Regions from separate parts of the Rahnella sp. Larv3_ips genome, predicted to be linked through region 1. Evidence: predicted binding sites of a transcription regulator. Region 1 holds the regulator's gene; the other holds the start of a gene.
What was found. The regulator LexA, encoded in region 1, represses DNA repair genes until DNA is damaged. The targets are predictions, from matches to a motif close to TNCTGTATGTACATACAGNA.
Positions count from the first base shown of each region.

Region 1 (7,824 bases):
GTTACCTTAGGGTTGTGGAGCTGCGGATTACCGCTGCAGCTCGGGCTTAACACTTTAAAGGTTAGTAGAGAATTTCGATTTATCCTGCCATCGGAGGGATAAAAACCATTATTAGGATTATTCCAAAGCACGATATAACGGCAACCCGCGATTACCCACCGTTTGAAAAGCCCGCTAATTCAGTGAACTGACGATGAAAACCAGCTGTCGCGCTGCCAGTAGCGGTGCCATATCCAGCCCAGTGCAATACCACGTAATCCGAGGAACACCGTCAGCGCCAGCCAAAGCGCGTGGTTACCCAATATCGGCAAAGTGAACAGCGTCAGCCCGTACCCCAGCGCAGCAACCGCCATACTGTTACGCATATCCCTTCCGCGCGTGGCGCCGATAAACATCCCGTCGAGCAGGTAACACCACACCGCCACCAGCGGCAGAACAATCTGCCAGCCAAGATAACGATCGGCCAGCTGGCGCAGCTCCGGTAATGACGTCAGCGCATTGATAATCTGTTCACCGGTCAGCGCGTATATCAGTGCAAATGCCAGAGCGACCAGCCCGGCCTGACGGCATGCGGCACGCCAGACATTGAGCAATTTTTCGCGATTGCGGGCACCAAACGCCTCACCTGAATGGGCTTCAATGGCGTAAGCAAAACCGTCGAGCGCAAAAGCGGTGAAGGTCAGAAGATTCATCAACACGGCATTGACCGCCACAATCTGGCTGCCCAGACGCGCACCCAGAATGGTCAGTGAGGCAAAGCACAGCTGAAGAAGCAGTGAGCGCAGCATAATGTCGCGGTTAAGACTTAACAGCCGCCGCAGATCACCGCGCCAGGCAGAGGTTAACAGCGCAGGACTGATGCCCCGGCGCTGCATCACGCGCCAGACCAAAAACAATCCGATAAACAGCGTGAAATATTCTGAGCAGGCCGTGGCCGTGGCGGCACCACGGACATTCCAGCCAAGCCCTATCACCAGCCAAAGATCCAACACGATATTGAGCAGATTACCGGCAATCAGCAGCATTACCGGCCCACGCACGTACTGGATACCAAGCAGCCAACCCAAAATCACCAGATTTGCCAGAGACGCGGGGGCACTGTACCAGCGGATCTCCAGAAAAAGCCGCGCCTGTTCAAGCACAGACTGGCTCCCGCCGACGATGTGAAAAGCGCCTTCCATCAGGGGATGGCGGAAAAGCAAAATCACCACACCGGCGAGCACGGCCAGAAGAAAGGGTTGTACGAACGCGCGGGCCAGCAACAGGTTGTCTTGCGCACCGAGCGCCTGAGCGGTCATGCCGGTGGTACTCATGCGCAGAAAGAGCAGCATCATAAACAGGAAGGTGGTGATCATCGAACCGACCGCAACGCCGCCAAGATAGTCGGGGCTGTCGAGATGACCGATCACTGCCGTATCCACTAACCCCAGCAACGGCACGGTGATATTAGAAAAAATCATCGGTAGCGCGAGCATCCAGAGGGCTTTATCGGTCGGGCTCAAAAAGGTGTGTTTTAGCTTTTGCAGAAGGGAATGTTGTTGCATAGAGAATCTCATGCCGGAGGTTCGGGATATGCCTGTAAATGACATCGCCCCGAGAGGGGCGACGAGATGAAACGTTAAAGCTTAGCGGTATGTCAGAGGCGGCTCACGACCCGCAAATCAAAAACATGACCCTTTGGATCAACAATTTGACCCAGTCATTCGAGTTACATCAAGGCGGCAACTGAACGAACGCCGGGAGCATACGCAAGTATGTGACCAGGGTTCGGGAAGGCAGCCAACGCAGAGATAGCCCGAAGTACGAAGGTTAAATCCAGTCGCCGTTGCGAATGACGCCTACGGCCAACCCTTCAATACTGAAATTCTGCTCACGTAAATCCACCACGATAGGCTGGAACTCGCTGTTTTCCGGCAATAACTGCACCACGCTGCCCTGTTTTTTCAGGCGTTTCACGGTGACTTCATCATCAATACGGGCTACGACAACCTGACCATTACGCACGTCCTGCGTTTTATGAACAGCCAGTAAATCGCCGTCGAGGATACCGATATCACGCATCGACATACCGCTGACACGCAGCAGGAAATCGGCGCTCGGCTTAAACATCGCCGGATCAACCTGATAATGCCCTTCGATATGTTGCTGAGCGAGCAGAGGTTCACCGGCGGCAACGCGGCCGATCAGCGGTAAACCTTCTTCTTCTTCCATCAGCAGACGAATACCGCGTGACGCGCCGGAAACAATCTCGATCACGCCTTTACGTGCCAGCGCTTTCAGATGTTCTTCCGCAGCATTCGGGGAACGGAACCCAAGACGAGCGGCAATCTCCGCGCGGGTTGGTGGCATACCCGTGGTGGAGATATGATCGCGAATCAGGTCATAGACCTCTTGTTGTCTGGTCGTTAAAGCTTTCATTCCGCCCCCTGGTTGTTTATACAGTCTAGCTGTGAGTATATACAGCTAAACGGGCAATGAAAACCTAAGATTGAATAAAAACAGTGCATAAGCACGATTACTGGAAGACAGATTCCAAATCAGAACCATCGCGGCCAAAAGATGCTGACCCAGACAAAAATCGCCAATATGATGGTCAGCAGCACGGCAGCCGAGCCAATATCTTTTGCACGGCCAGAAAGAACGTGGAACTCAGGTCCGATGCGGTCAATCGCACATTCCACGGCGCTGTTGAGCAGTTCGACCACGCAAACCAGCACCACTGAGCCGATAAGTAAGATGCGTTCAATGCTGCTGACATCGAACCAGAAAGAGAGAAAAATTAACGGGATAGCAGCGCTGGCTTCCTGACGAAAGGCAGCTTCATTCTGCCACGCCGCTTTCAGCCCTTTCCATGAGTAACCGGCTGCTTTATAAATTCGGGTAAATCCAGTGACTTGGTTCGCCATTCTGTTACTGATCCTTGAGGGGTTGTCCTTCGGGTGTTTGATGCATTTTAGCGGTTTAATGGTATCTCATCACCACAGATCTCATTTGAGCTTTCTGGTATCCTTGCGGCGAAATGGCTAACAAGAGGCTTCACGTTTTTATGTCAGGTTGGCGTAGACTTTATTACACATTATTGAATTTACCGCTTTCGATGCTGGTAAAGAGCAAAGTCATACCTACAGATCCGGTTACCGAGTTGCACTTAGACCCGACGCGCCCGATCCTGTACGTATTACCTTATAACTCCAAAGCAGATTTGCTGACCCTGCGTGCGCAGTGTCTCGCCCAGAATTTGCCCGATCCCCTGATCCCGCTGGATATCGACGGAACGCTGCTGCCAAGCCACGTGTTTATCGCGGAAGGCCCGCGCGTGTTCTCGTATTACACGCCGAAGCAGGAATCCGTAAAGCTGTTCCATGACTATCTGGACCTGCACCGCAATAACCCGGAATTAGACATTCAGATGTTGCCGGTCTCGGTGATGTTCGGCCGGGCACCAGGCCGTGAAGGTCAGGACACGCCGCATCTGCGCGTGCTGAACGGGATCCAGAAATTCTTCGCCGTATTGTGGCTGGGCCGCGACAGCTTTGTCCGTTTCTCCAATACCGTTTCGTTGCGCTACATGGCGACCGAGCACGGGACGGATAAAACCATCGCACAGAAACTGGCCCGCGTGGCGCGTATGCACTTCTCCCGTCTGCGTCTGGCGGCCGTCGGTCCTCGTCTTCCTGCCCGTCAGGATTTGTTCAATAAGCTGCTGGCCTCTAAAGCCATCGAAAAAGCGATTGAAGACGAAGCGCGTAGCAAGAAAATTTCTCACGAAAAAGCCCAGCAAAACGCTATCGCACTGATGGAAGAAATTGCCGCAAACTTCTCTTATGAAGCCGTGCGCCTTTCTGACCGCGTGCTGAGCTGGACGTGGAACCGCCTGTATAAGGGCATCAACGTCAACAATGCCGAGCGCGTCCGCCAGTTAGCGCAAGACGGACAGGAAATCGTGTATGTGCCCTGCCACCGCAGCCACATGGATTACCTGCTGTTGTCTTACGTGCTTTATCACCAGGGGCTGGTGCCGCCGCACATTGCTGCCGGTATCAATCTGAATTTCTGGCCAGCCGGCCCGATTTTCCGCCGTCTGGGCGCGTTCTTCATTCGCCGTACCTTTAAAGGCAACAAACTGTATTCGACCGTTTTCCGCGAATATCTGGGCGAACTGTTTAGCCGGGGTTACTCGGTGGAATACTTTGTCGAAGGGGGCCGTTCACGCACCGGACGCCTGCTGGAGCCAAAAACAGGTACGCTGGCAATGACCATTCAGGCCATGCTGCGCGGCGGTTCACGTCCGATTACGTTAGTGCCGATTTACATCGGTTACGAGCACGTGATGGAAGTGGGCACTTACGCCAAAGAGTTGCGCGGCGCGACGAAAGAAAAAGAGAGCCTGACCCAGATGCTCAATGGCCTGCGTAAATTGCGCAACCTCGGCCAGGGTTATGTGAACTTCGGCGAGCCGCTGCATCTGACCACTTACCTGAACCAGAACGTACCAACCTGGCGTGAAGCGATCGACCCTATCGAAGCGCAACGTCCGAGCTGGCTGACGCCAACGGTGCAGGATCTGGCTGAGCAGATTATGGTGCGTATCAACAATTCAGCGGCGGCTAACGCCATGAACCTGTGTTGTACCGCGCTGCTGGCATCGCGTCAGCGCTCACTGACCCGCGAACAGCTGACCGAACAGATCGACTGTTATCTGCAATTGCTGCGCAATGTGCCGTATAACGCGGATTCGACCGTGCCTGATCTGACCGCTAATCAGTTGCTCGATCACGCGCTGAACATGAACAAGTTCCAGGTCGAAAAAGATAACATTGGCGACATCATCGTTCTGCCGCGGGAACAGGCCGTGCTGATGACGTATTACCGCAACAACATCCATCATATGCTGGTGTTGCCGTCGCTGATTTCGAGCATTGTGATGCACCATCGTCAGGTTAGCCGCGCGGAATTACTGCGTCAGGTTGAGCTGATTTATCCGATGCTGAAAGCTGAACTGTTTATGCATTTCGACAAAGCCGAACTGCCGCAGGTGCTGGATGTGCTGACGCTTGAGCTGGCACGTCAGCAGATTATTCATCTGGAAGATGATGAGTTATCGCTTAACCCGGCGCGTATCCGCACGCTGCAACTGCTGGCTGCGGGTGTGCGTGAAACGCTGCAACGTTATGCGATCACCTTCTCGCTGCTCACCACGAATCCCAGCATCAACCGTGGTGCGCTGGAAAAAGAGAGCCGGATTATGGCTCAGCGCCTGTCAGTGTTGCACGGCATCAATGCCCCTGAGTTCTTCGATAAAGCCGTCTTCTCGACGCTGGTCGGCACTCTGCGCGCAGAAGGCTATATCAGCGATAGCGGGGATGCGATTCAGGAACAAACGCGTGAGATTTACATCATGCTGAGTGACCTGATGACGCCGGATATCAAACTCACTATCGAGAGCGCCGGTATGCCTTCAGAGCTGCCACAGCCAACGGAACCTCCGGCTGAGCCTAAGATGGATGTGCGCGACACTGACCACTGATCGCCCGCAGTAACGCGATGAATGGCAGAAAACAAAACGCCCGGACTCTGTAAAAGTCCGGGCGTTTTTTTATGCGCGCTCTGCTGGCTGAAAACTTAGAAAGTGAACGCCTGAAGGCTCATCAGAATACCGAGGAACAGCACCAGGCCCACGTAGTTATTCTGGCGGAAGGCCAGAAAACAGGCGTCACGCTCACGTTTAGCAATCAACTTTTGCTGATGGACAAACAGCGCAGCGGCCAGCAGCAGCGACCAGTAGAATGGCGCGCCAAGCTCTGAAAGATGCCCGACAACGGCCATCAGAACCAGCGTCGCCAGTTGCAGCAATCCGATAATCAGCGTGTCAAAACGACCAAAGAGAATTGCCGTGGATTTCACACCGATCTTCACATCATCATCGCGATCAACCATCGCATATTGCGTGTCGTAGGCCACCGTCCAGCAGATATTCGCCAGGAACAATAACCAGCAGCTCAGCGGCAGCGTCTCACTGACGGCGGCGTACCCCATAGGGATCGCCCAGCCAAAAGCCGCACCCAATACAAACTGCGGTAAATGGCTGACACGCTTCATGAACGGATACACCCACGCCAGCGCCAGCCCGGCCAGAGATAACAATATCGTCATGCGGTTAAGCAGCAGAACCAGCAGGAAAGACACCAGCACCAGCCCGACAAACAACATTTTGGCCTGCGTACTGCTGATAGTCCCGCTCGGCAGCGGGCGGTTGGCAGTGCGTTTGACGTGGCCGTCGATTTTGCGATCGGCGTAATCATTCACCACACAGCCGGCGGCGCGCATGAAGAAGACCCCCAGCACAAACACCACGAGAATTTTAGCCGAAGGCATGCCGCCACCGGCCAGCCACAGCGCCCACAACGTCGGCCACAGCAGCAACAGCGAACCGATGGGCTTATCAATACGCATCAGACGGCAATAATCACGCCAGGTACCCTGCGGCATACTTGCGGACACTCTCTGTTCTCCTTGTTGATTAGTTTGGGTCATGTCCCGCTCACTTTGCCCTCTGGGCGGTGAACCGGCGAATCTGGCAGGAAGATTTCCGTCAGCAGCAGCGGTTTATCAGAAAGGCGCAGACGCGAGCGGCGCGCCCACAGATCGCCCTGCTCACTCTGTAACTGCCCGAGATGAATGTAATCACGGGTCAGATTATTGCCGCTAAACAGGTAGCGACCAAGCGGCACGGTGCCGAGATCAACCAGCGCCAAATCCGGCCCGGTCAGTGTCTCTTCGGGGATCACGGTGCGTCCGAGTAACCACGGCTCGGCATCACCGAACAACACAATTTCCCGAACCCAGTAACGGGCGCTTTCCGGGAGTTGCTGCGCTTCACTTTCGCCAAGCTCCGCGCGGGTCACAAAACACTCATTTTGAGGTTTAACGGTGACAGTAACACCCTGTTTTTCAAAGCGACGGGTCATGGATCCCATTTCCATCAGCCAGTCAGCAACATCCGCAGGGACATCTGTCGGGTCGTTAAACCAGTGAATCGGGGGTTGTGCAGGGGAATGGGAATCAGACATCAACGGCTCCGTAATGGAGGTATTCATACCTCCAATGAATTATCTGCCTCGTATTCTAACGCATGAATGCGAGGCAGTAATCGCATCATTTTACTCGCGGCGCAGACGCTCACTGTTGGCCAGGAACAGCGTCACAACCAGAACCAAAATCGCGCAGGCGTAAACCAGCGTGTCATAAGGACTTTTGTGGTCAACAATAATCAGGCGGATAATTGCCGTGATGCCGATATAAATAAAATAGCGCAACGGGAAATGATAGCCCGATGAAAAATACTTGATAATCAGCGCGATAAACTCGAAATAGAGGAAGTAAATGACAATCCCCTCTATCAGAAGATATGACGATGACTGATCGTTATTCACGAACAGTACCATTGCCAGATGATAGGTTTCGCGCCCGATAAAAATCATCAGGATCGCCGCCAGCCCTAATAAGAAAACGTTCAAAATTCGCTGCATGATGACCGATATCATCGTTGCACGTTTTGATCCTGCCATGTGATCTACATCCCACTTTTGTTATTAATACCCGCAGAATACCACAGAGTCCGCACAGTAAAAGCGGCATTAAAAAAGGGTCAGCCAGTTACGGCTAACCCTTTTATTTTGGCGGACTTTAGCGATTTACGACTTTGCTAAAGACTTATGCACGCCAGTTTTTGAAGCGGTTGATCAGACCATTCGTTGAACTGTCATGGCCGGTCACGTCTTTGTCGCCTTCCAGCTCTGGCAGAATACGGTTTGCCAGCTGTTT
Region 1 is NZ_MJIB01000003.1:510,825-518,648, forward strand. Features, by position in the region: gene dinF (MATE family efflux transporter DinF) at 180-1,544, opposite strand; gene lexA (transcriptional repressor LexA) at 1,810-2,418, opposite strand; gene ED901_RS02375 (diacylglycerol kinase) at 2,538-2,906, opposite strand; gene plsB (glycerol-3-phosphate 1-O-acyltransferase PlsB) at 3,047-5,527, shown strand; gene ubiA (4-hydroxybenzoate octaprenyltransferase) at 5,623-6,489, opposite strand; gene ubiC (chorismate lyase) at 6,531-7,070, opposite strand; gene psiE (phosphate-starvation-inducible protein PsiE) at 7,161-7,568, opposite strand; gene pgi (glucose-6-phosphate isomerase) at 7,714-7,824, opposite strand, start outside.

Region 2 (7,824 bases), on a different contig from region 1:
CGCCAACTGTAGCTGCGTCACCGATGTTGTTAACCCACTGGTAATCCAGACGGGTAGCCCAGTTTTTGGTTACTGCGTATTCAACACCAACGGCTGCCAGTGGAGAAACACCAGTGTCGTGGTCGCTGATGCGGCCAGCAGCGCCATTGTTGAAGTTACCTTTTGAATCTGCACGCCAAACCATACCACCCAGACGGGTATACAGGTCCAGATCGTCAGTCAGTGGGTAGCTCAATTTAGCAGCCAGCTGAACGCCTTGTGCTTTGAACGCGCCGTTGTTTACGCTGCCTTTAGAAGGCATGCGACCAAGCCAGTCATATCCCATTTCAAAGCCCAGGTATTGGTTCGCTTGGTAACCCAAGAACGCACCTGCACCCAGTTGGCTTTCGTGGGTAGGGCCGTTGCCGATACCTTCGTAAGCATTTGCGAAACCAGTGTCATGGTATTGGGACCAGCCCAATTTACCACCGGTATACCAGGTGTTATCTTTAGGGGCGGCTTGCGCTACGGTAGCGAAACCTGCCAGTGCCACTGCTAATGCGATAGCTGTCTTTTTCATTTTTGCGCCTCGTTATCATCCAAATAGGCAATTGAGCTTTAAGCTGTAAGCCCTTGGTTAAAATCCTTGCGCCAAGGTTATTGCGTCAATTAAGAACTTGCCACTTTACGTTGGCATTATAGAGCAACCTTGGCGTTGTAAAGTCTACAACGTGGCGCGAAACTTACAAGCTTGAAGTGTTAACGCTGTGGAAAAAAAGGGAAAAATGTACACATTTCTTAACGTGTTTGACCTTTTGTTGACAAAACTTGGAGGATATCTGCGTCAGGAATGCCCATTTTTACTGGCTTTGGGGCCAGTTCCAGCACAAATCACTAAGTTCCGCATTATTTTCATCGGAACATTCCTAATTTGAACTAATGATATACAAATGAGTGAATTTTTACGGTTGAGTGATGTCCATTGGCTGAACTCTGCTCATTTGTCGGCTTCATCACGAACCCGTAAGCCTCCCCCTGACGGGCTGCAATTTGCAGTCTTTCCCTCTCAAGATCGTTCAATTCAGGTAGCCAACCTAATACCACACTGTAATTTCCGGTCTGTAATGCCTTCTCCATCGCGTCCACCGTCGACATCGCAGTGATCTGATTTACCTGCACCATCTTATCTACAGGCAAACCCGATTCTGATAACCAGATACGGCTCAATTTTTGCTGTGGCGTGAGCCATAACAGCCAGCGTGATTGCGTGCCGAGATGTTGAAGCAGAGGCAGTAACAGTTGGGCAAACGCCGGTTGGCTCGCACTATAGACGAACTCAGTGATCAGACCATTATTCAGAGACGCAGACGTATTTACCTGTTGATGATCTACCGGCAAAGCAAGCTGACTAAAATGATGATTTGCATGGTGTTGAGTTCGCATAGTGATGTACCCCAGTGAGTTACTGTATGAATGTACAGTACTCTGGCGGTGCACAAAGATCAACCCAATTTTTCCAAGATATCTCGCAAATTTTGAAGGTAACTGACTGCAAATGCATTTTGTATTTGGCGCAGTGCTCCACATTGCGTATTTTGATTTTAGCTGTTTAGCTAACCCAGAAATGGTTCTATGGAATGAATATGAAAAGGATAACGCAATGATAAGCCAGTCAAAAAAACGGATTCTTCAATGTACGGAACTCTTTGCCTCATTGGGCAACATACGTGCACGCTCGCAGTTCGGTGGGTACAGTTTATCGGCTGACCGCGTGATGTTTGCTCTTGTGTCCGACGGCGAGTTGTACCTGCGCGCCAGTGATGAAACTGAGCAATATTTTTGCGAGCTAGGAATGGAAAGGCTGATTTATCGTAAACGCGGAATGCCCGTTTTTCTTCGTTATTTCAAAGTGAGCAAAGCTCAGTGGGAGAAACCCAGAAAACTGCGCCAGATGGCCATGCTTTCTCTCACAGGAATGCAGCATGATATCAATAAACGTAAAAAAAACGAGGCAGGGCGGTTAAAAGATCTCCCCAATTTGACGCTGGCGCTGGAAAAATTACTCTGGGAGGTGGGTATTGAAAATTCGGGCGATCTTAAATCGCTGGGATCATGTCTGACGTACAAAAAGCTCTGTACCGTGAAAAAAGATCTGGGTATTAACATATTAATGGCGCTGGAAGGGGCAATTCTTGGATTTCATGAGGCTGCTCTGCCGATGTCATCCCGTGAGTCGTTAATTCAATGGTACAGGCATCAGCAAGAGCAATCGGAACACCCACTCCAGGATCCACATTAATGGGGCTGGAGTGAATGCCCGGAGGTTAACGGTATCAGGAGTGATGCTGTTCCGGCGAAATCTTGTTATTCAGGCTGGTGAGCTCAGGTAAATGAGCCACCAGCAATCCGATTTGCTGCAGTACAAGTTGCTCTTTACTGTCTGATTCTGTCGTACGCATCTGAATCCGCGAGGTCAGGTGATCAAGTGCGCGCTGTACCCGGTCTGTCTCGGTTGTCATATGATTCAGGGCGCCATCCACACAGCATGCAGCATCATCCAGTAAGCGCAGCGTTTCGGCATCCTGCAGTTTTTCGCGGTGGGCACCCAACGCTGAAATATAACTGAGCATAGTGTGATTGAGGCACAGCAGGCGAAAGGCTGCCTCAAGCGTCGCCGTCTCATTGTTTTTCTCCGAGCTCATATTGGAGACAACGGACGCCAGTTCAGCATCGCAGTTATGCGCATCACGTCGCGCAAGACGATAATCAAGACTGTTGTCCTTGCCCTGATGATATTGCACCAGAATGGCATCAAGATACCGGCAGTTGGCCTGAAAGGTTTTACTGACTACCCGGTCAATCTGGCGGAATTTCCAGTCAGGCCAGATAAATGTCACGGCGGCCCAGGCAATGGCGCAGCCAATCAGCGTATCAATAATCCTCGGGATTGCCACTTCGAACCCTTCGCCCAGCAAATTGAAGCACAGCAAGACCAGCAGGGTGATAAACATGGTGGCCTGGGCATATTGCACGGTGCGAAAAGCGAAGAAGAGCAACCCGCTGATCACGATCAGGATCATCTGACCATCCACTGAGGGAACGAAATACAGGATGGGTATTCCGAGCGCGATACCGGCCAGGGTCCCGATAATCCTCAGCGCTAACCGCCGGCGAGTTGCGCTGTAGTTAGGCTGGCATACGAACAGGCTGGTCAGCAAAATCCAGTAACCGTGATTCAGCCCGCTGACCTGGATAAATACATATCCGACAAACAGCACGACGGACATGCGGATTGCGTGGCGGAATAATACCGATTGCGGCGTGAAGTGACGTGAAATCCGCAGCCAGATATCATCCAGGCCGGTGAGGCGGTCTTCAACAAACGGGCTTTTCCCGGCCTGATTTTCCGGCAACGATTGCTCGGATTCAATATTCGCCAGCTGTGCATCGATCGCATGCAGATTGCGCAAAAGGTGGCGCAACGCCTGCAACATCTCCCGGTGTTCCCCCTGCGTTTCCAGACGCTTAAGTGCCTCTTCCAGCCGTGCAAAGGCGCGTTCAAACTGGCTGTTATGCGTATAGGGTTGCCGATAAAGAATGCACTGAGAAAGCTGTAAACAGGCACGCGCCTGCATACTCATCAGGCGCTGGAAGCGGAATAAAATGTCGCTGTGATGGAACTGTTCGCTGAGTTTCAGGTATTTCACGTGAGAGGAACTGGCCCGTTCATGAATATCCTGTACGACAAAGTAATAGTGCAGGGTGCGTCGCGTTCCTTTCTGACCCCGGTCGCCTTTAAGCCGGGTCTGCAGCGTATTCTTGGTCTGATTGAGCGTCGCAACCAGCTGACCGTTGGCCATTGCCAGTTCCACCAGTTGCTGATTGTTGTCTTCCTGATCGGGGTCAAACAACGTTGCCTTGGCTTCCAGATAGGCGGCCAGTTGGGTGAGACAGCGGGAAATCTGGTCCTGAAGCGGGCGGATGGGGAAAATTAAATGCCCGGCAAGCGTCAATACGTTGTACCAGATTGCCCCTGCCAGCAGCAGTAAGGGTTGCTGATACCAGATGTGATACATGCTGGTGCCGAGCATGGTATAAATCGCGATCAGCAACGCGCCGAACGCGATAGTGGCATAACGTTGTCCGAGTGCACCAAGCAGAATGAATCCGCACGTCGAGAGCATCAGGCCCGGCGCAAACAGCCACGGATGGGGAAACAGCAACTCTATTGATGCCGAGGCAATGAAAAAGCACACCAGGGTGATCAGCAAATTACGCAGACGCCCTGCCAGCCGGTCATCAAGGTCGGCCAGCGCCGCGGCCACCACACCCAGCGTCAGCGGAATAGTCAGCGTTGTCTGGCCGAGCCACCACGGCACCGCAGCAGCACCGGTCAGCGCAATGAAAATCCTGATGTGATAAAGAACATTGCTGTTATAGGCATAACGCCTTAACCCTGGTGCAATAGAGAGCACGAAAACCCCACGTTAAACATAATCAGTGATTAAAAAAATTGGCCGAACGAGGTTGCTCAGCGATTGCGACGGTCATTAAGTTGGCGCGCAGCATTGGATTCACGCATTTGTTTTGCCAGCTCAACGGAAACTACCCGACGGCCCACCGGCCAAAGTGCGATAGCGGCGATTTTAAAATTCGCGATGCCCACTGGAATACCAATAATACTGATACATTGAGCAATCCCCGCCACAATGTGGGAAATACATAACCACCAGCCGAAGAAAATTAGCCAGAAGATATTCAGCAGAGTACCGCCACCGGCAAGCAGCGCGTTACGTCTCTCAGGATATAAATCATCGACATGTACTGCTTCATTACCGAACGGCAGCAATGACAGACGGGTGATTTCCCAGCATGAACGGGTCAGAGGCAGGGTGAAAATCAGCACAATACTGACCAGCGTGGCAAACAGCCAGGCGAGAGTGGTGAAAAAGCCACCTAAAACAAAGTTAAGAATATTGAGCACTGTGCGCATGTTGGGATCTTCCCGAAGTTATTAAAAATGTTAAAAGATTTCATGTTCACTAAATGGAAACACCTGCTTTATTCTACCTTGTTTCGTGTGCCGGATCGCCTCTGGTTATCAAAGGTGAACTCCTAAATACTCTTTCGAATCCGAACATGTAAAATAACGCATACTATTTTTCCGTCAGGAATCAAGAAAAGACACGGTGTGATGATATGGAATTGAAATCGACCTCTTTCGGGAAACATCTGGCTCAGCATCCTTACAATCGGGTGCGCATGCTTAACGCGGGCGTTGAAGTCAGCGGCGACAAACATCACTACCTGATCCCTTTCAATCAGCTGATCCAGATCCGCTGCAAACGCGGCATTGTCTGGGGTGAGCTTGAATTCGAGCTTCCTGAAGAGAAAGTCGTGCGTCTGCATGGCACGGAGTGGCAGGAAACTCAGCGTTTTTATCAGCATTTGCTCAAAGCCTGGCAGAGCTGGAGCGATGAAATGAGCGATGTCAGTGCCGGCGTGTTGCACGGGCAGGTGGAAAAAATCGAGCGCATTGAAGAGCAGGACAAATGGTTCAAGCGTGTTGATCTGGCTGATGTGCAGAAAGATATCGCCGACGCTTTTGCCGCGATACCGGTTCCGGTTGAGCGCCTGAATGAATTTGAGAACTGCCGTGACGATTATCAGACCTGCCTGCGCTGGCTCGAGCAGGGTAAACGCAGCGTCGACAGACGAAATCTGGCGTGGACTGATCGGGTGATTGCCGATAATCGTGACTTCTTCGATACCGTCGAAGTGTCTCCGCTCAATGACAGCCAGTGTCGGGCGGTGGTCAACGGGGAAGATGCTGTGCTGGTGCTGGCAGGTGCGGGCAGCGGCAAAACGTCGGTACTGGTGGCGCGCGCTGGCTGGCTGTTAAGGCGTCAGGAAGCGCAGCCGGAGCAAATCCTGCTTCTGGCATTCGGACGTCAGGCCGCCGATGAAATGAACACCCGTATAAAAGAGCGCCTGCATACCGAGGGCATCAAAGCCAAGACTTTCCATGCGCTGGCATTACAGATTATTTCGGAAGGCAGCAAAAAAGCGCCGAAAATCAGCAAACTGGAGACGGATGCCAAAGCGCGCCGCAGTTTACTGATCAAAACCTGGCAGCAGCAATGTGCAGAGAAAAAAGTCCAGGCCAGCGGCTGGCGGCAGTGGATGACCGATGAGCTAGAATGGACCGTTCCGGAGGGGGATTACTGGAAGAACAAAGCGCTGGCCGAGCGACTGTGCAGCCGTCTTGAACGCTGGCTCGGCCTGATGCGTATGCATGGCGGCAGCCAGGCAGAGATGACCGACGCCGCCCCTGAAGAGGTAAAAGAACTATTCCAGAAGCGCATTCGCCTGATGGCACCGTTTCTGAAAGCCTGGAAAACAGCGCTTAAAGAAGAGGGCGCAGTGGATTTCTCAGGGCTGATTCATCAGGCCGTCAATATTCTGGAGAAAGGGCGGTTTGTCAGCCCGTGGAAACACATTCTGGTGGATGAGTTTCAGGACATTTCGCCACAGCGTGCGCTGCTTCTTTCTGCCCTGCGTAAACTCAACAAGCACACCAGCCTGTTTGCCGTTGGCGATGACTGGCAGGCCATTTACCGGTTCAGTGGTGCAGAGCTTTCGCTGACTACCGCATTTGCTGAAAACTTCGGTGAAGGCGCGCAATGTGCGCTCGATACCACCTACCGTTTCAATGATCGCATTGGTGAAATCGCGAATAAATTTGTCCAGCAAAACCCTTATCAGCTGAAAAAACCATTAAACAGCCTGACGAAGGGGAACAAGAAAAATGTCGTTATTCTTCCTGAGGACCAGCTGGAAAAATTACTGGATAAACTCAGCGGGTACGTCACGGCGCAGGAGCAGATTATGGTGCTGGCGCGTTATCACCATCTGCGTCCGCAAATACTGGAGAAAGCCGCCACGCGCTGGCCGAAACTCAATCTTGAGTTTATGACCATCCACGCCAGCAAAGGTCAGCAGGCAGATTATGTGATTATCGTCGGGTTGCATGAGGGCAATGATGGATTCCCTGCACCGGCCCGCGAGTCGGTGCTGGAGCAGGTTTTACTGCCCGAACCTGAGAACTTCATGGACGCGGAAGAGCGGCGTTTGCTGTATGTGGCGATGACCCGCGCGAAACATCAGGTCTGGTTGCTGCAGGATAAAGCGCGTCCTTCGGTGTTTGTTGAACAGCTTGAAGACATCGGTGTACCGGTGCAGAGAAAGCCCTGAACGAAAAGGCCCGGCGAACTGGCTCCGGGCCTTTTATCCTTCATTCTTTCAGGCGTGCCCACAAATAGCGCTGATAGTCAGGAATGGTGATTTCAACTTCCGACTGAAACATCGGCGACTGAATCAGAAAATCAGCGGTAGAAATGTTCGTCGCCACAGGAATATTCCATACCGTCGCCAGACGCAGCAGCGCCTTCACATCCGGGTCATGCGGAACGGCATTGAGCGGATCCCACAGGAAAATCAGCATATCAATTTTGCCTTCCGCGATCAGCGCGCCGACCTGCTGATCGCCACCCATCGGACCACTCAGCATACTTTTGACGTTAATTCCGGTGTTACGCTGAACCAGATTTCCGGTTGTACCAGTGGCATAAAGAATGTGCTTTGAAAGCTCAGCGACGTTTTTATCCACCCATTTCATCAGCGTATTTTTGCAGTGGTCATGGGCGACCAGCGCAATATGCTTTTGGCTGGCGATCGTGCGGGTTGTGAATTCCATCTAATTCCCTTCAACGCGAAAGTAAAAGTGGCTCACAGAATACTGAAACTGGGTTTTACTGCATAGCGCGGGGGCAAGAATTTGGCGTT
Region 2 is NZ_MJIB01000004.1:211,977-219,800, forward strand. Features, by position in the region: gene ompA (porin OmpA) at 1-559, opposite strand, end outside; gene sulA (SOS-induced cell division inhibitor SulA) at 916-1,422, opposite strand; gene ED901_RS03395 (TfoX/Sxy family DNA transformation protein) at 1,535-2,278, shown strand; gene yccS (YccS family putative transporter) at 2,313-4,454, opposite strand; gene ED901_RS03405 (YccF domain-containing protein) at 4,511-4,972, opposite strand; gene helD (DNA helicase IV) at 5,179-7,233, shown strand; gene mgsA (methylglyoxal synthase) at 7,274-7,735, opposite strand.
Region 2: a site for LexA is predicted at 1,443-1,462, ahead of sulA (SOS-induced cell division inhibitor SulA). Genes of this name have one in related genera too.